Regions from separate parts of the Cupriavidus sp. F041 genome, predicted to be linked through region 1. Evidence: predicted binding sites of a transcription regulator. Region 1 holds the regulator's gene; each other region holds the start of a gene.

Region 1 (6,440 bases):
CGACGTCCGTCGCTCCGGGTGCAAGAAAAATACGGATATCGGGCCTGCTTGGCCTATTTCACCCCGCCCTGCCGTGGCTGGTCTTTTGAACCAAATAATCTTTTGAACCGGACGGCGGATTGGGAACGGTCCCTGGCGGTAATACGTGCTCGAGGGTTCCTGGCATGCATCCCTGAGTGCGAATGCTACCTGACGATGCCACGATGAAATACGCTGCGCGATATCGCTGTTCTTGCGATTGTATGGCATTCCCTGGCAAACCTGCAACCGATTCGCACAGGCATCTGCCCGGCAAAGTGCGCAATGCGCCATGAAGCGGCGTATCAGAAGACCAGACAGAAGCCGTGCGCGGCCAGCGTCTCTGGTAAAAGCAGCGCGCGCGCCACCCCGACCACACCAAAGGCAACCACCGCCAAACCGGCAACGGTACGTACCGCCGGGCGGCGCGACCACTGCCTGAGGTAGCCGGACAGGCCCGAGATAACCAACAGGTTTGGCAAAGTGCCCAGTCCGAACACGGCCATCACCAGCGCCCCCGAAGGGGCGTTCCCGGCCAGCAGCGCCATCGCCAGGGCGCCATAGACCATGCCGCATGGTACCAGCCCCCAGGCCAGCCCCATGCCGTAGCGGCGCAGCAGCCGCCCCTGTGGCAGGCCCATGGGCGCCAGGCGCGCGCCCACGGCGGCAAAAACCCGGAGCAAACCGCCAGCGCCGCGCGCGGCAAACCGCTCCAGCCAGGCAGCCCCCACGACGCGCCCGCGCAACATCCATAAGCCCGACATGACCAGCATCATGCTGCCGATCCCGAACAGCCAGCGCTGCAGCGGCAGGTACTGGGCCTTCCAGACACCGGCGCCCAAGGTACCCAGCAAGGCACCCAACAGCGCATACATGCTCAGCCGCCCGGCGTGCATCACCAGGAGTTCGAGCAGCCAGTGGCCTGGCTGGCGCAGGATGATGGCCGGCACACGGGCCGTGCCGCCCTGCTCGGCGGCAAGCGCAATCCCGCCGCACATGGCCGCGCAATGCACACCGCCTAGCAAAGCCAGGGTAAAAACGCTGAAGAGCACGCCTACGGTCAACTTCTCCTCCCAATCACATCCCCTGGCGCGGTAAAATGCGCCCTACGCGCCCCCGCGACTCCAAGAGGCGCTATCAACATGAAGCCCGGCGCCCGCGCACATCCGCGCAATCGCGAATCATGACGACGGGCACGGCAGGCGGCGCCACGCAGATGGCAGGCCCCGCCAGACCCGCGCCAGGCTAATGTGGATAGCGCTTCCAACCGACAGCTCTCAACGTCAAGCTTTCAACTCAATGCGCCTGCCACACGCGCTTGAGTGATTGCGCTAAACCGACAGGCCCCAATTGCTAACATCCATTCCCATTACCGAGATGTCGCCCCGCTGCTCCACTTGCTCGCTGGGACAGCTCTGCCTGCCCGTCGGCATGTCGCAGCAGGACCTCGAAAAAATGGATTCGCTGGTGCAGGAGCGCGTGCGCGTACGCAAGGGCGAGACCCTGTACCGCCTCGGCGATCCGCTCACCGCCGTCTATGCGATCCGCTTCGGCACGCTCAAAACCCACCTGACGATGGAAGATGGCCGCTCGCAGATCACGGGCTTCCACCTCCCCGGCGAAGTCGTCGGGCTCGACGGCCTTGGCGAAATGCAGCACGCATCCGACGCCACCGCCCTTGAGGATACCGAAGTTTGCGTGGTGCGCTTCGGCGACCTCCAGTCGCTGTCCGGTTCGCTCCCGTCGTTGCAACACCAGTTCATGCGGCTGATGAGCAAGGAAATCTCGCAGGACCAGGTGATGCTGATCACGCTGGGCTCGATGCGCGCCGAAGAGCGCCTTGCCGCCTTCCTGATCAACCTTTCGGAGCGCCTTTCCGCGCGCGGCTATTCGGCCTCCGAGTTCGTCCTGCGCATGAGCCGCGAGGAGATCGGCAGCTACCTCGGGCTCAAGCTCGAAACCGTCAGCCGCCTGTTCTCCCGTTTTGCGGAAGCCGGGCTGATCCAGATCCGCCAGCGGCACGTCAAGCTGGTCGACATGACAGGCATCAAGCAGATCATCAACAAGTCCTGCTAGTCCGGCAGGCATCGACCGGCCGCGCGGAGCTTCCCGGCTCCGGCGGCATTGGCGGCCGCCTTGCCTTCCTTGCGTTGTGCCAATGCCACGCCGCGCCGGCCTGGCCACGGCACCCCTGCTCCGCCGCCCCCTGCCCCGCAGCGCGAAGACGCGCATCGCGCTCACTCCAGTTCGTCTGTCTCCGCCAGCCGCGTGGGCATGGTGTAAAGCGTCAGGCCACTCGACAGCGAACAGAGCACCCACGCTATCAGGAAGCTCACTGTGTAAACCGCCTCCCGCGACGCCTCGACCGGCTGTCCGAAGAAGCGCAGATCGCCGGGATCGACCACCGAAAACACCAGAGCGGTCGTCAGCCCGGCTACCAGGAAGCCGGGCCATAGCACCCACATCAGCCAGCGCAGTCTCATGGTCACCTCGCCTGCGCCGTGGCCGGCGCAGCTTGCCGCCCGATACCGCTACCCGCCTTCTCGACCACCAGCCCGTGCCGCGATACGCCATCGACAACGGGCGGGTCCGGGTGCGTCATAGCCAGCCAGATCGTGACCCCGCAGGCCACCATCGCCAGCAAGGGCCCGCTCATCAGCAGCCATGGCCAGGGTTCCTTCCACCAGGGATTGCTTTGCTGCATCATCAGGCCTCCTCTAGATTTCTCGGTTCAAAGATTGCGCGGTACGATGAAGCTGGTGCCCTGGCTGATTTCCGCGCCGCCCCCACTGTCATCTCCTGTCGCGGTGACCGTCACCTGGATCTTGTGCGTGCCCCGGCCAGCGGCTTCGATCGGCACGCGCACGCGAATCGGAATCAGGCGGTTTGAGGTGGGCTCGAGATTGCCCGCAGCGTGATCATATTCCACGGCCAGGCCCTTCAGGTCATCACTGTCCGCGCGGATGGCCACATGCATCGGCGCCTCGGTCGTGTTGATCAGTTGCAGGCGATAGACGTTCTCGATCCAGCGCCCCTCCACTTCCCTGCCCAGCGCGCCGCGGTCGCGGATGATATCGACCTTGAGCGGCGTGCGCATGGCCAGCGACACCGTGAAGCCGGCAACCAGGGCCAGCCAGATCACGGAGTACACCACCGTGCGCGGCCGGAACAGACGCTTGCGCGCCTCCGCCTCGGGCAGCACGCTGCGCATGGCGTTCTCCGAGGTGTAGCGGATCAGCCCGCGCGGATACGCCATCTTGTCCATGACCTGGTTGCAGGCGTCGATGCAGGCGCCGCAACCTATGCAGTCGTACTGCAGGCCGTCGCGAATATCGATGCCGGTGGGACAGACCTGCACGCAGATGCTGCAGTTCACGCAATCGCCCAGGCCGGCGGCCTGGTGGTCCACCTTGCGCGAGCGGCTGCCGCGCGGCTCGCCGCGGCCCACGTCATACGTCACCACATACGTGTCGCGATCGACCATCACGCTCTGGAAGCGTGCATAAGGACACATGTACTTGCACACCTGCTCGCGCATGAAGCCGGCGTTGCCCCAGGTGGCGAAGGCGTAGAACAGCATCCAGAACGTTTGCCACGGCCCCAGCGACAGGCTGAGCACGTGGCCGCCCAACTCGCGAATGGGCGAGAAGTACCCTACGAAGGTAAAGCCGGTCCACAGCGCGATCACGATCCAGAGTGTGTGCTTGGTGGCCTTGAGCCGCAGCTTGCGCGCGCTCCACGGATCGCCATCCAGGCGGATGCGGGCAAAGCGATCGCCTTCCACATGCCGCTCGATCCACATGAAGATCTCGGTGTACACCGTCTGCGGACAGGCATAGCCGCAGAACAGGCGACCCGCGATCGCCGTGAACAGGAACAGCGAGAGCGCGGAAATCACCAGCAGCACGGACAGGTAGATCACATCCTGCGGCCAGAGCACCAGGCCGAAGATGTAGAACTTGCGCGCGCCGAGATCGAACAGCATGGCCTGGCGGCCGTTCCATTGCAGCCAGGGCATGCCATAGAAGAACAGCTGGGTCAGGACCACCATCCAGACCCGCCAGCTCGAAAACGCACCTGTGACCGAGCGCGGATAGATCTTGCGGCGGACTTCGTACAGGGTTTCATCCGAGGTTTCCCCATCGCCCGTGGCGGATGCGGGCTCGCGAAGAGGCCCCCAGGCGGCTCCGTGCTTTCTCAGCGGTTCCGGTTCCGGGGCATTCATGGGCGATCACCCCCAGCGGCACGCAGGCTCCACATGCAGGCGTCGCGGTTCATTGCCCGCTCCCCGAGGGGGCCGCCCCATTGTTCGACAGTCCCCAGACATAGGCCGTCAGCATGCGGATGCGCTCCGGCGTCAGGATTTCCTCGTGTGCCGGCATGTGGTTGTTGTGACCCTTCAGGATGGCATCGACGATGTTTGCCTCCGAACTGCCGTACAGCCAGACCTTGTCCGACAGGTTGGGCGCACCGAGCGCCTGGTTGCCCTTGCCGGAAGAACCATGGCAAGCCGCGCACGTGGACTTGAATGTGCTTTCGCCACGCGAGGCGCGAATCGGATCGGAAGACAAGTCTGACAGCGAACGAACGTATTGCGCGACGTCGCCGGCCAGCTTGCCGTCGATAGTCGAAGCGAATGACGGCATCACGCCATTACGGCCCTTGGTAATGGTCTGGGTGATGGTGGCGGGATCGCCGCCATACAGCCAGTCGTTGTCGGTCAGGTTAGGAAAGCCGCGGCTGCCGCGCGCGTCGGAGCCATGGCATTGCGCGCAGTAGTTGAGAAACAGGCGCTGCCCGATCTCGCGCGCAGCCGGATCCGCGGCCACCTGCTTGACGTCCATTTGCATGTACTTGCCATAGACATCGCTCTGCACCTGCTCAGCCGCCTTGCGATGCGCCTCCAGCTCGACCCGGCTGGAGGTCTTGAGCACGCCGGCGTAGGAACCCAGGCCGGGGTACAGCACCAGGTAGACCAGCCCGAAGAGGCAAGCCAGCAGGAACATCCACATCCACCAGCGTGGCAGCGGATTGTTCAGCTCGCGCAGGTCGCCGTCCCACACGTGGCCGGTGTCTTCGGTAGCGCCGGCCACCTTGACCACCTTGCGTTGGGAGAACAGCAGCCATATGCACCAGACGATGCCTACCAGCGCGATGGCGGCAATGTAGTAACTCCAGAAATCCGTGAAGAAGTCGCTCATGACTCAGTGTTCCTGCTTGGTGTTGTTTGCGCCGCCGGCACGATGGCGGCCGTCGTGGTTCGCGGCCAGCGGCTCGTCGGGCAAGGCGAATGGCAGCATGGCCGACTCCTGGTTGGCTGCCTTGCGGCCGGACGACCAGGCCCACCAGCAGATCGCGAGAAACGCCACCATCGAGATCACGGTGGAAAACGCAGTGATCATTGCCATGGCTTACTCCTTGGCCGGCGCGGCTGCGGGCTGAGCCGCGGCTGCGGTGTCCACACGCACATTGCGCTTGCTGATGCCAAGCTCCTGCAGGTAGGCGACCATCGCGTCCTCTTCGGTCTTGCCTGCCAGCGTGGCGGGCGCCTGTTCGATCTCGGCGTCGGTATAGGGCACACCCAGCCGCCTCAGCGCGCGCATGCGGTCGCGGATATCGTTGGCCTGCAACGGAGCCTTCTCCAGCCACGGGTAGGACGGCATCACCGACTCGGGTACCACGTCGCGCGGATTGCGCAGGTGGATGCGCTGCCAGTCATCGGAATAGCGGCCGCCCACGCGCGCCAGGTCGGGACCGGTACGCTTGGAGCCCCACAGGAAGGGATGGTCATAGACCGATTCGCCAGCCGTCGAGTAGTGGCCATAGCGTTCGACATCGCCCTGCAGCGTACGCACCTGCTGCGAATGACAGCCCACGCAACCCTCGCGGATATAAATATCGCGGCCCATCAGGCGCAGCGGCGAATACGGCTTGATCCCAGTGTCGGGCTCCGTAGTGGAGTGCTGGAAGAACAGCGGCACAATCTGGACGAGCCCGGCGATGCTGACCACCAAGATGGTGCAGATGATCAGCCAGCCGATGTTCTTCTCCAGGGTCTCGTGCGTAAAGAAGCTTCGTTTTTCAGACATCGTTTCTATCCTGGAATGATCAATGGGCGGAGGCACCAACGCTGGTCGGGATCGGCGCATCCACCGCGGGCTTGCCGATGATGGTCCGCGCCACGTTGTAGGCCATCAGCAACATGCCGGAGAGGAAACACAGGCCACCCAGCAAGCGGATCAGGTAGAACGGATACTTGGCCTTGACCGCTTCCACGAAGGCGTAGGTGAGCGTGCCGTCGGGCTGCGTGGCCCGCCACATCAAACCTTCCATCACGCCTGCGATCCACATCGAGGCGATGTACAGGACCACGCCGATGGTGGCGATCCAGAAGTGCAGTTCGATCAACCGCACGCTGTACA
Region 2 (6,440 bases), 530 kb from region 1:
ACGCCAGGGCTAGCGCCGTGCTGCTCTGGCGCCGGAATCGCGCCACGGTGTCTTCCACGGCCTGGCGCAGCTCGCCATGCGCCAGCTTGCTGCGGAAATTGAGCAGCAGTTCCCGTACATCCTGATAGCTCTCCTCGACACCGCAACGCAGCAGCGGCACGATGGTGCGGGTTTCGTCCATATCGCTGCGCGAGACGGCGTCTTCCAGCAACTGCACCTGCAGGTTCAGGTAGTTGAGTCCCTGGGCAATGCTGTCATGCAGGCCCTGCGCCACCAGGTTGCGCTCTTCCACCACCGCAAGCTGGCGCGCGGTTTCCGACAGGTGCAGATGATCCAGCGCCACGCCGAGATGCTGGCCGAAGGTCTCGAGCAGGCGGATATCCGAGGCAGGCAGCTGCAGCGGCTGGCGGAAGTGCAGGGAGAAGGTGCCCAGCACCGTGCGCTGCGTTTCTATGCGGAACACCGCAAGCCCCGGGAATCCTTCCCTCGCGCAGCCGAAGCGCGCATTGGACGCTGGCCGGCCGGCCGAGAGTGCGGCTCCCTTGCTGAGATCTTCAATCAGTACGACGGATTCGCTGGCCGCCTCGCCACAAAAACAGGCGTCCACCTTCATGCAGTGCTCGGTCTCTTCCAGTGCGGCCGAGTAGCCGGCCGACACCACCAGGTGCAGCTGGTCGTGGTCCGCATCGATCATGCGCACGCTGCCGCCGTCGGCATCGAACTGCTCCATCACGCGCTCCAGGAAGCCGCTGCAGAGCGCCTCGCTGTCGTTTGGCATATTGAGGAAGGCGGCCATGTCGTAGAGCGCCGCGAGGTCGCGGTTGTGCCGCGCCAGCTCGGCGGTCTTCTGCGCCACGCGTGCTTCCAGGTCCTGGTATAGCCCCTCCAGTTCGCCGGCCATCCGGTTGAAACCGTCCGCCAGCATGCCGAACTCGTCGCGCGTCTCCACCGGCAGGCGCAGGGAGAACTCCCGCGCGGCCATGCGCTGCAGGCCGTCCTGCAAGCGCATGACCGGAAGGATGATCCAGATATAGAGCAGGTAGATGACGGCTACCGTACCCATGCAGGCCATCGCTGCGAGTCCGGCCTGCGACAGCCGCAGCAGGGTGGTCTTGGTGGCGTTTTCCTGCTCGATCATGCTGACCAGGCGATTGACCTGGTCGACAAAGGAAGCCAGCGCCACAGGGTAGGCAGGCGCTGCGCCGGTTGCGACGCCCAGGTCGGCTAGGGCACTGGGCTTGATGCGCTGGTTCCAGTCATGGCTGACCCGCTCCAGTTGCGCGCGGATGCCAGGGTCGTCCGGCAGGAACAAGGGCCGCGCCGGATCGCCTTGGTGCAGGCGTGCCAGGGTGGCATCCATCCCGTTGATCTGGGCGTCCAGCTGATGGCGCTCGCCGGCATGTGCCCTGGCGAGTTCGATGGCGACGCGATTGGCGCGCATGCGCAGGCTGCCCGCATCGTTGATGGCCGCGCCCGCGCCTTCGAGTTGCCATGACAGCCACAGCGTCCCTGAGATCATGGCCAGCACGATCAGCAGCGCGCCCAGCGAGAGCGAGACGATGCGTGTCGACAATCGGTGGCGCAAACCTGGCAACGCTGCCTGGCCAGGCAGCGGCGAGAACGACTGCTCCACGGTGGAAGCGGGCGGGGAAGGGGGCGTGAGATCTACCATATGGCTCCAGCCCCCGGCGGATGTCTTCGGTCTGGATCGGCGCTTCAGGGGCTTGTCGCATTATTGACGGCAAGCTGGCGCGGCGACTTGCGCAAAATCAATATCGCTTGCGGGGCCGGGTGGCGCTTGACTAACTTTCCTTAAATATCATGGCGTGACGCAATTTCCGGCGTCAAGGCCGGGATGAATCGGTCAGTGCGGATGAGGTGGGCGCCGTCAAATGGCCGGGGCCGCCGCGCCCCGTGGCGTGCCGACGCCCGCGGGCATTTCGCCGGTGAGCAGGTAGTGCATCAGTTCGCGCACCGGACGGATGGCCTCGCCGAACGGCAAGGCTCCCTTGCCACGGAAGAACAGCCCCCGCTCCACGTCGCCGCGCATGGCCTGGGCCAGCTTGAGGTCGATGCAGAACTGGCCCACGCGGCCGACGCCGTCGCGCAGGCCGCAGGCCTGCAGGCAGTCGAAGCCTTCGAGGCAGTCGCGCACCTTGGCGCGCGTCTGCAGCGCGGCTTCACGCGACAGGTAGCGCTTGAGCCATGGCGTCAGCACGGCGCGTGCCGGCAGGCCGGCCACGCTGGTGAATTCACTCAGTTGTTCGGGACGCGCACTGGCCAGGACTTCCTTGAAGGCCGGGTGCGCATCGCCTTCCTCGGTGACGGCAAAGGCCGTGCCCAGTTGCACGGCGGCAGCGCCTTGATCCAGCCAGTGACGGACCTTGGCGTGGGTGTTGATGCCGCCCGCAAGGATCAGAGGTACGCTGTCCCAGGCCAGCCCCAGCCCGGCGAACAGTTCACGGCATTCGGCCAGCACACGGGTGAAGGAGAAGCGCTGGTCGCCGAGGTCCTCGATGCGCGAAGCCCCGAGGTGGCCGCCGGCGTGCGCCGGATGTTCGACGACGATCGCGTCCGGCAGGCGGTTTTTCTTCATCCACTTGCGCAGCACCAGGCCGATGCCACGGGAATCCGACAGGATCGGGATCAGGGCAATGTTCGGGTGGCCGGCCGTGAGGTCGGGCAGGTCGAGGGGCAGTCCCGCGCCCATCACGATGGCATCGGCCCCGCTCTCGCAAGCCTGCCGGACCAGTGCGGCATGCGAGCTGACTGCTTTCATGACGTTGACCGCGATGGCGCCGCGCCCGCCGGAGAGCCGCCGCGCGCCCTGGATCTCGCGATCCAGGGCCACCAGGTTCGCCGCTTCCGTCTTGGCCTTGTCGCGTGATTTGGCGGTGGCCGCCATCAGGTCCGGATGATGGTGGCGCAGATCGATGCTGGCAATGGTGCCCATGCCGTTCTGGCTCGCCACCGCGCCCGCGAGCCGGTGCGCGGAGATGCCGATACCCATGCCGCCCTGTACCACCGGGACCAGCCGGCGGCCGATCAGCTTTAGCCAATGCTCTTGCATATCACCCTCGATAAGACATCCCGCTCGCCGGCGGAGGTGCCGGGCGATGCTGGAAAACCGGCATAGGTTTGCATGGGCAGGTGGCCCGGGACTTGCGCTGGATCAAGCCGCGGACAGCACGATACCAATGGCCTATGCCACTCGGCGGAGGGCCGCCGTTCCATGCGCGCGCCACAGCCCACGCTTTTGCGCCTGGTCAACTGGTTCGCCCCCGGGCTTGGCTAGGATCGTGCCTCACAGGCGTTCGCCGCCACCGTGGCGCATGCGGACTCCGAAACCCCGTTGAGCCTATCCAATGACATCCAACACATCCGGCGCAACGCGCCGACCGCAACTGGTTGCGCCCGCCGGCTCGCTGGCGGCGCTGCGCGTGGCGCTGAAACAGGGCGCAGACGCCGTCTACCTTGGTCTGCGCGACGCCACCAATGCGCGCAACTTCGGCGGGCTGAACTTCACCGAGGCCGATATCCAGGCAGGCGTGGCCGAGGCCCATGCACAAGGCGCGGAAGTCTTGTTCGCCATCAATACCTTCGCGCAGATGGGCGCGGTAGCTTGCTGGCATCGCGCAGTCGATGCCGCGGCGGAACTGGGCGCCGATGCCGTCATCATGGCCGACCCGGGCCTGATGGCCTATGCCCGCGAGCGCCATCCGCAACTGCGCCTTCATCTGTCGGTGCAAGGCTCGGCCACGCATGCCGACGCCATCGAGCTGATGCGCGCCCGTTTCGGCATACACCGGGTGGTGCTGCCGCGCGTGCTGTCGCTGGCGCAGATCGGCAAGCTCGCGCGCCAGACCGACGTGGAGCTTGAAGTGTTTGGCTTCGGCAGCCTGTGCGTGATGGCCGAAGGCCGCTGCCTGCTGTCCTCTTACGCGACCGGCGACTCGCCGAACAACAAGGGCGTGTGTTCGCCCGCGCACGCGGTGCGCTGGGAGGAGCGTGAGGGAACCATGCAGGCGCGGCTGTCCGGCATCCTGATCGACAGCTACGCGCCGGGCGAGCCCGCCGGCTATCCCACTTTGTGCAAAGGGAGATTCGAGGTGGAAGGCGAGCGGGGCTACGTGCTCGAGGAGCCGACCAGCCTCAATGCGCTGTCGCTGCTGCCGGCGCTGATCGGCATGGGCATCGCCGCCATCAAGATCGAAGGCCGCCAGCGCAGCCCGCGTTACGTGGGCGATGTGGTCGGCGTGCTGCGCGCGGCGATCGACGCGGCCTGCGCCGATCCACAGCGATTCACCGCGCGCCAGGAATGGCAGGGCGTACTCGGCAGGCATGCCGAGGGCGACCAGGTGACGCAGGGCGCGTACGACCGGCCATGGCGCTGAAGCCCGGCTGTGTTGCCTTTGCCTGCTGCATTCCTCATGCCTCGCGGCATGCCACTCTCCTTCCGGAACCAGACTACCAATGAACGATTCGATGATCGCCCCTTCCGGGCCCGCGGCCTGCTTCGGCATCTCGCTCGGCCCGCTGCTGTACTACTGGCCGCGCGCCACGGTCATGCAGTTCTATGCCGAGGTCGCCGACTCCGCGGTCGACCGCGTCTACCTGGGCGAAACCGTTTGTACCCGCCGCCATGAACTGCGCCATGCGCATTGGCTGGAGATCGCGCAGATGCTGCGGGACGCCGGCAAGGAAGTCGTGCTCTCGACTCCGGTGCTGGTCGAGTCCGACAGCGATATTGCCTGCATGCACCGCGTCTGCGAGCAAACCGACTATCTGGTCGAGGCCAACGACCTGGGCGCGGTCAACCGGATGCACGGGCGCCCCTTTATCTGCGGCCCGCATCTCAACGTGTATCACGCGGATACGCTTGCCTGGCTGAGCGGGCTGGGTGCCACGGTATGCGTGCCCCCGCTGGAAATGGACCGCGCCGCGCTGGCGGCGCTGGCGGCGGCCCGACCGGCGGGCACGGGGCTGGAGGTGCTGGTCTGGGGCCGTATGCCGCTGGCGTTCTCGGCGCGCTGCTTCACTGCACGCCATCACAGGCTGCGCAAGGACAATTGCGAGTTCCGCTGTCTCGAGTACCCGGATGGCCTGGTGGCCTCGACCGGGGAGGGCCAGCCGTTCTTTACGCTCAACGGGGTGCAGATCCAGTCCGCTACTTGTCTCGACCTGTGCGCGGAAGTGCCGGCCTTGATGGCCATGGGGATCGACTCGGTGCGCGCCAGCCCGCATGCCAGCGCCACGCTGGATGTCGTGGCGGCGCTCGCGGCACTGCGGTCCGGCGAGCGGACCACGGCATCCGGCGGCCTGCTGCCGGCGGGGGCACAGCCCAGCAATGGCTACTGGGACGGAAAGGCCGGCATCGCCTGGCAGGAGGCGCACGCATGATTGGCCCCAAAGCCATGCTGGCACGCCTGCACCGCGCGGTTCCGGCGCAGGCCCAGGCCTTACCCCTGGTGGCCGCGCTGGAGCTTGCGCGGCGGCGTGGCTGGCTGCAGCCACCGGCGGCGCTCGATGGCCACTGCTTCCTGCTGACGGTGGAGGACCTTGGCCTGCAGATACGTTTTCGCTGCGCGGATGGCCGCTTTGCCGCCGGGCCCTTTGACGGCAGCCTGCCGGCGCTGACGTTGCGCGCCAATGCCGTCGATTACCTGCGTCTGCTGGGCGGGGAGGCCGATACCGATACGCTGTTCTTCCAGCGGCGTCTGGCGATCGGCGGCGATACCGCGCTAGGCCTGGAGGTGAAATACTGGCTGGACGCGGTGAGCCGGCCAGAGTGGCTTACCGGCCTGACCAGGCATCTGGCTGCGGGTGCCGTCACGTCGCAGGCTGGCTGACAATGCAGCAAGGGCGGCAATCGCCGCCCCGGACTGCTGACTCGGATCTGCGTTGTCGCGCTCCCCCGCGCGCGGGAGAGGGCGCCACAGCCGTCGTCATTCCAGGCTGTTTTGGCGCATCTTGTCGCCCTCGGCCAATGCCGCCGGTTTGTCAGCAGGCTGGGGCGACGCATCCTTGATGGCCGACAGCGCCGACGTCACGGCCTGCCAGGCCGCGCCAGCCTCCGCTTCGCTGCATTCGCCATGCTGCCGCTTGGTGGCGCCCAGGCGGTTGAGCACAAGGTGCTGGTCGGGTTCCACCCCCGCGCCGGCCAGGCAGGCTTTCACGCAGGCCAGCGGGCAGCCGTCGAGGGCCAGGATCGGGCGGCCCGAACGGGCCACCCTGGTAAGCGCGGCAACACCGCCGCCAACCCCGCTGATGCAGGACATCTCGGCCATCCCGCTGCGGTCCAGCCGCACGGCGAAGGTGTTGGCGAGCTGCGCCACGCTGGAGCAGCCGGAGCAGGCGTAGACGAGGGGCAAGGATGTGGTGCCAGCCATGGGCATTGAGATACCTCCGGACTTGATGATCGGTATGAGAGAGCGCCCTCA
Region 3 (6,440 bases), 2.0 Mb from region 1:
CCGCCGCACCGCAACCCGACGCACTGGAAAGCCGATGACCCAGACTCTCGACAAGTACGCCGTCCTGCTGTCCCGCTGCCAAGACCTGCCAGCCATTCCCACCGCGGTGGCGCATCCCTGCGACGCCTCGTCGCTCGGCGGCGCGCTGGAGGCCGCGCGCCTCGGCCTGATCGTGCCGCTGCTGGTCGGGCCCCAGGCCCGCATCCGCCAGGTAGCTGACGCTAACGCGCTGGACCTTGGCAACGCCGTGCTGATCGACGCACCACACAGCCACGCCGCCGCCGCGCGCGCCGTCGCGGCAATACGCGCCGGCGAGGCGGAACTGCTGATGAAGGGCAGCCTGCACACCGACGAACTGCTGCAGGAAGTCACCGCCGCGGCAACGGGGCTGCGTACCGGCCGCCGCCTCTCGCATGTGTTTGCGATGGACGTGCCGACCTATCACAAGCCGCTGTTCATCACCGACGCCGCAGTCAATATCTTTCCCACCCTCAACGACAAGGCCGATATCTGCCGCAACGCGATCGACCTGCTGCGCGTGCTGGACATCGAGCGGCCCAAGGTGGCGATCCTGTCGGCGGTGGAAACCGTGACCGACAAGATCCCCTCCACCATCGACGCCGCCGCGCTGTGCATGATGAGCCGGCGCGGCCAGATCGAAGGCGGCATCCTCGATGGCCCGCTGGCCTTCGACAATGCCATCAGCCGCGAAGCCGCCACCACCAAGGGCATCGTCTCCGAGGTGGCGGGCGACCCCGACATCCTTCTGGTGCCCGATCTCGAAGCCGGCAATATGCTGGCCAAGCAGCTCACCTTCCTGGCCGGCGCCGAGGCGGCCGGCATCGTGCTGGGCGCGCGCGTGCCGATCATCCTCACCAGCCGCGCCGACACCGTGCGCGCGCGCATCGCCAGTTGCGCGATTGCCGTGCTGCTGGCGCATGCGCGCCGCACCGTCGGGATGCCCACGGCGATCTGAGCGTCCAACCATTCCTTTGCACAGGAGATGCCCGCGTGAGTGTCACCCACCCCACCATCCTGGTCGTCAACGCCGGCTCGTCGAGCGTCAAGGTCTCCGTCTATGCAGTACCCGAGGCGGCGCACGCCAACACCGACATCAACCCGGTGCTCAGCGCGCACGGGCAGATCGAAGGCATCGGCGTCTCGCCCCGCCTGACCGCGAAGATGGCGGACGGCCGCATGGTGGCCGACGAACGCTTCCCGGTGGACCAGGTCGCCGATCACGACGCTGCCTTCCGCCTGATCCGGCTGGTGCTCAGCATCGGCCTGCGCGACGCGCCGCCGGTAGCGATCGGCCATCGGGTGGTGCATGGCGGCGCGGATTTTTCCGCGGCGGTGAAGATCGATGACGAAGTGATCGGCAAGCTGGAAGCGCTGGTGCCGCTGGCGCCGCTGCATCAGCCGCACAACCTGACGGCGATCCGCGCGGTGCGCGCCGCCGCGCCGTCGCTGCTGCAGGTGGCCTGCTTCGACACCGCCTTCCACGCCGGGCACGATACGCTGGCGCAACTGCTGGCGCTGCCCTACGAATACTTCGAGCGCGGCATCCGCCGCTACGGCTTCCATGGCCTGTCCTACGAATACATCGCGCGCCGCCTGCAGCAGATAGCGCCCGACCTGGCCGCCGGCCGCGTGATCGTGGCGCACCTGGGCAATGGCGCCAGCCTGTGCGCCATGCGCGAGGGGCGCAGCGTGGAATCCACCATGGGCCTGACCGCGCTCGACGGCCTGCCGATGGGCACGCGCTGCGGCGCCATCGATGCCGGCGCCATCCTGTGGCTGTCGCAGCAAGGCATGAGCACCAAGGACATCGAGACCATGCTGTACCAGGAATCGGGGCTCAAGGGCTTGTCGGGCGTCAGCAGCGATATGCGCGCACTGCTGGACAGCGACACGCCGCGCGCGCGCCTGGCCATCGATTTCTATGCGTACCGCGCGGCGCAGGAGATCGGCAAGCTCGCCACCACGCTGGGCGGCCTCGACGCGCTGGTGTTCACTGCCGGCATCGGCGCGAACTCACCGCCGGTGCGCGAGAAGATCTGCGCGCGGCTGGCGGACCTGTTCGGCATCGGCCTGGACGCCGGCGCGAACGGGGAGAACCGGCAGCGCATCAGCCGCGATCACAGCCGTGTGCCGGTGCTGGTGCTGCCCACCGACGAGGAGGGCATGATCGCGCTGAATACCGCGCGGATCATGAAGGAGCAAGGCGCGGGGACGTAGCGCCTCCGCGCCGGGAATGCGCTACGCCCGCACCAGGTAAGCCTGCCGCAAACGCTCCGCATCCACGTTGAGCACTTCGCCCAAGTACGCGTCCATGCCGCCATAGTCCTGCTCGATGGCCTGCATGGACGCGTCCAGGTAAGACGCCTTCACCTCCAGCAACGGCCACATCACCGCGGGATCGACGCCGAACTGCGCCGCGCCGGCGCTCATCTTCTGGTTGAAGCCCTGGTTCCGGTGATTCGACTCCAGGTAGTTGGCCATGATGGTGTCGCGCTCCACGCCCAGGCCCGCCAGCAGCAACAGCGAGGCAAAGCCGGTGCGGTCCTTGCCCGCGGTGCAGTGGTACAGCAGGTTGCCGCCCTGCTCCGCGAGCTTCAGGAAGCCGCCGAAGGCAGCCTGGTACTTGCGCGGGAAATCACCGTAGACTTCCAGCATGAAGGCCTCCGTCTGTGCCGCGCTGCCTTCGCGCAGGCGCGGCATCAGTTCGGCCATCGACATGCTGCCTTCCAGCACCGGCGTGGCCACCCAGCGGAAGGCCTGGCCGAAGGGGCTTTCCGCGGCCGATTTTTCTCCGGGCGAACGGAAATCGATCACCGCGTCCAGTTGCAAGGCGCGCAGCCGCTCCATGTCGGCGGCGCTGGCCAGGCCCGGGTTGCCGCTGCGAAACAGCTTGCCGGCGCGCACGCGGTGGCCGTCCCGCGTGGGAAGGCCGCCGAGATCGCGGATATTGACAACGTTTTCCAGCACCAGCGGTGCGGTGCCGGGCACGCCGGCACCTAGTGATGGCGCGCCGGCCATGATGGCGTGGCGGCGCCACGCGAACAATCCCTGCATTGTTTCCCTGCCCTGTGGTTGGGTTGCGCGCGTCTCATCGCGCACGATAGGCCGGCACATGCCAGCGCGTATGGCAGCCAGCAATATAACGGCGATCGAGCATTGCCACCAGTTTCCACACGCTCATCGGGTCCACATCGTCCAGGTCCAGGTCGACCCAGGCCCAGGGATGTGAGCCATCGCCCTCACAGATCAGCTCGACGTCCTTGACGCTCACGTAAGCGGCCAGCGCTTCACGCAGCCTGGCTGCGTCGACTCCGGCACGTAGCCCTCTCACTAAAACCTTCATCATGTGCTCCATATTTTTCAGATCACCGCGCAGGCGGGCGTTGCGCCTGCCCGCCCTTGCACTGCAACGATCTGAAAGTAGGACCCCACGGCACACGGTAATTTCCCGGCGCGAGCTCTCTCCTTGATCCTGATCATGCGCGCCGTGATCCGGCCTCGACATACGCTGTTGGCCGGCACGATAATTTCCCCATGTCGAACGCTGCAGCCCGGTCAAAAGCCGGCCTGCGCATCCGCCAGTCTTCACGGAAGACCGAACGAACGACGCCGCCATCAAGCCAGTCACCGGCTAGCATTCTTGCCCGCGCGTGACGTCCGCCATCCCGTGTTGAGCCAACGATCAACAAGACAAACCAAGGGAAAGCGATGACAGACTCGCGCACTCCGACCCAGACCGTCCCCTCCGCGCCCGGCGTGCCTGCCACACCGCAAGCCACGCCGAAGAAGCAGACACCATGGGGGCTCTACGCCGCCGCCGTGGTGCTGATCGGCATCCTTGCCCTGCCGCTGCCCGCGGACCTGCCGGTGGCGGGCCATCGCATGCTGGCCATCCTCGCCTTCGCCATCGTGGTGTGGATCACCGAAGCAGTCTCCTATGAAGCCAGCGCCATCATGATCACGTCGCTGATGGCCGCGCTGATCGGCTTCGCGCCCACGGTGACGGACCCGTCAACGCAATATGGCACATCGCGCGCCCTCGGCATGGCGCTGGCCGGCTTCTCCAATACGGCGCTGGCGCTGGTTGCCGCCGCGCTGTTCATCTCGGCGGCCATGACCGTGACCGGGCTTGACCGGCGCATCGCGCTGGTGACGCTGTCGGCCATCGGCACCAGCACCCGGCGCATCCTGATCGGCAGCATCGCGGTGACCATCCTGCTGTCGCTGGTGGTGCCGAGCGCCACCGCGCGCAGCGCCTGCGTGGTGCCGATCATGATGGGCATCATCGCGGCCTTCGGGGTCGACAAGAAATCGAACATCGCCGCCGGCATCATGATCACGGTGGCCATGGCCACCAGCATCTGGAACGTCGGCATCCAGACCGCCGCCGCGCAGAACCTGCTGACGGTCGGCTTCATGGACAAGCTGCTGGGCGAGCGCATCACCTGGCTGCAATGGCTGATCGCCGGCGCGCCGTGGGCCGTCGCGATGTCGGTGGTGCTGTATTTCCTGGTGCGCTTCCTGCTGCCTGCCGAAACCGAGGCCATCCCCGGCGGCAAGGAGGCCGTGCAAAAGGAACTAGCCGGGCTGGGCCCGATGACCGGCCCGCAGAAGCGGCTCGCCGCGGTGTCCATCGGGCTGCTCCTGTTCTGGGCCACGGAAGGCAAGCTGCATCAGTTCGACACCGCCACCGTCACCTTCGTCGGTCTGGTGATCCTGATGATGCCGCGCATCGGCGTGATGGACTGGAAGACCATGCAGCAGCGCACGCCGTGGGGCACGCTGATCGTGTTCGGCGTGGGCATCAGCCTGGGCACCGCGCTGCTCACCACGCAGGCCGGCCAGTGGCTGGGCAAATTCGTGGTGACGCACTCCGGGCTCGCCACGCAGGGGCCGATCCTGGTGTTCGCGATCCTTGCGGCCTTCCTGATCCTGATCCACCTGGGCTTTGCCAGCGCCACCGCGCTCACCGCAGCCCTGCTGCCGATCCTGATCTCGGTGCTGCAGACGCTGCCGGGCGATATCAACAAGATCGGGCTGACGATGCTGCTCGGCTTCACCGTGAGCTTCGGCTTTATCCTTCCGATCAACGCGCCGCAGAACATGGTGTGCCTGGGCACGGACACCTTCAACGGCAAGCAGTTCGCCAGGGTCGGCATTCCCGTCACGCTGATCGGCTACGCCATGATGCTGCTGTTCGCCGCCACCTACTGGCGCTGGCTGGGCTGGATCTGAAGAGACAGAACGCATGACGAAAATCACACTGCAATCCGCCCTACAGCTCGCCCGCGACCTGCTGGCAGCGCAAGGCGTGCCGGCCGATATCGCCGACGACGTGGCCGAACACCTGGTCGAAGCCGACCGCTGCGGCTATACCAGCCACGGCCTGTCGATCCTGCCCAACTACCGGCGCTCGCTCGCCGGCGGCAACGTCAACCCCGCCGGCCGCGCCGAATGCGTGCTCGACCGCGGCAGCCTGCTGGTGTTCGACGGCAACGGCGGCTTCGGCCAGCACGTGGGCAAGACCGTCATCGAGACCGCGATCGAACGGGTGCGCCAGCACGGCCACTGCATCGTCACGCTGCGCCGCTCGCACCATCTCGGCCGCATGGGCCACTTCGGCGAGATGGTGGCGAAGGAACGCTTCGTGCTGCTGAGCTTCACCAACGTGATCAACCGCGCGCCGGCGGTGGCTCCCTATGGCGGCCGCGCGGCGCGGCTGACCACCAACCCGCTGTGCTTCGCCGGGCCCATGCCCAACGGCCGCCCGCCGCTGGTAGTGGATATCGCCACCAGCGCGATCGCCATCAACAAGGCGCGCGTGCTGGCGGAGAAGGGCGAGCCGGCGCCGGAGAACAGCATCATCGATGCCGACGGCAACCCCACCACCGATGCCTCCACCATGTTCGGCGAGCATCCGGGCGCGCTGCTGCCCTTCGGCGGGCACAAGGGCTATGCGCTGGGCGTGGTGGCCGAACTGCTCGCTGGCGTACTCTCCGGCGGCGGCACCATCCAGCCGGAAAACCCGCGCGGCGGCGTGGCCACCAACAATATGTTCGCGTTGCTGATGAATCCGGAACTGGACCTGGGGCTGAGCTGGCAGAGCGCCGAGGTGGAGGCGTTCGTCAATTACCTGCACGACACGCCACCCGCTCCCGGCTTCGGCGGCGTGCAATATCCCGGCGAGTTCGAAGCCGCCAACCGGGCGCTCACCACCACGCACCTGGAGGTCAACCCGGCGATCTGGCGCAACCTGGAGACGCTGGCGAAGGAACTGGGCGTGACGCCGCCGGCGGGCTGATTCCGGCACCGGGCTGGTGCCGGGCCGGTGCTGGCACAATACTGCCCATGGAACGTCTCTGGTCGAATTTTCTCAAGCTGGTGCTGCTGCTGACACTAGGCACAGCCCTGCTCGGCAC

Evidence for each region. The regulator FNR, encoded in region 1, switches genes on or off when oxygen is low (the NO sensors DNR and NnrR bind a similar motif). The targets are predictions, from matches to a motif close to TTGATNNNNATCAA.
Region 2: a site for FNR is predicted at 3,163-3,176, ahead of ubiU (ubiquinone anaerobic biosynthesis protein UbiU). Genes of this name have one in related genera too.
Region 3: a site for FNR is predicted at 3,488-3,501, ahead of ACZY0R_RS19440 (DASS family sodium-coupled anion symporter). Genes of this name have one in related genera too.

What each region holds. Positions count from the first base shown of each region.
Region 1 is NZ_JBVASY010000002.1:2,506,933-2,513,372, forward strand. It holds gene ACZY0R_RS28960 (sulfite exporter TauE/SafE family protein) at 324-1,082, opposite strand; gene fnr (fumarate/nitrate reduction transcriptional regulator Fnr) at 1,369-2,094, shown strand; gene ACZY0R_RS28970 (hypothetical protein) at 2,256-2,501, opposite strand; gene ACZY0R_RS28975 (FixH family protein) at 2,504-2,725, opposite strand; gene ccoG (cytochrome c oxidase accessory protein CcoG) at 2,750-4,243, opposite strand; gene ccoP (cytochrome-c oxidase, cbb3-type subunit III) at 4,293-5,219, opposite strand; gene ACZY0R_RS28990 (cbb3-type cytochrome oxidase subunit 3) at 5,223-5,426, opposite strand; gene ccoO (cytochrome-c oxidase, cbb3-type subunit II) at 5,430-6,107, opposite strand; gene ccoN (cytochrome-c oxidase, cbb3-type subunit I) at 6,127-6,440, opposite strand, start outside.
Region 2 is NZ_JBVASY010000002.1:1,976,724-1,983,163, reverse strand. It holds gene ACZY0R_RS26435 (type IV pili methyl-accepting chemotaxis transducer N-terminal domain-containing protein) at 1-1,672, opposite strand, end outside; gene ACZY0R_RS26430 (NAD(P)H-dependent flavin oxidoreductase) at 1,889-3,070, opposite strand; gene ubiU (ubiquinone anaerobic biosynthesis protein UbiU) at 3,366-4,394, shown strand; gene ACZY0R_RS26420 (U32 family peptidase) at 4,474-5,400, shown strand; gene ubiT (ubiquinone anaerobic biosynthesis accessory factor UbiT) at 5,397-5,849, shown strand; gene ACZY0R_RS26410 (putative zinc-binding protein) at 5,946-6,395, opposite strand; gene mobB (molybdopterin-guanine dinucleotide biosynthesis protein B) at 6,438-6,440, opposite strand, start outside.
Region 3 is NZ_JBVASY010000002.1:513,345-519,784, reverse strand. It holds gene ACZY0R_RS19460 (phosphate acetyltransferase) at 1-976, shown strand, start outside; gene ACZY0R_RS19455 (acetate/propionate family kinase) at 1,012-2,238, shown strand; gene ACZY0R_RS19450 (tyrosine-protein phosphatase) at 2,260-3,075, opposite strand; gene ACZY0R_RS19445 (hypothetical protein) at 3,110-3,364, opposite strand; gene ACZY0R_RS19440 (DASS family sodium-coupled anion symporter) at 3,730-5,256, shown strand; gene ACZY0R_RS19435 (Ldh family oxidoreductase) at 5,270-6,322, shown strand; gene ACZY0R_RS19430 (transglycosylase domain-containing protein) at 6,370-6,440, shown strand, end outside.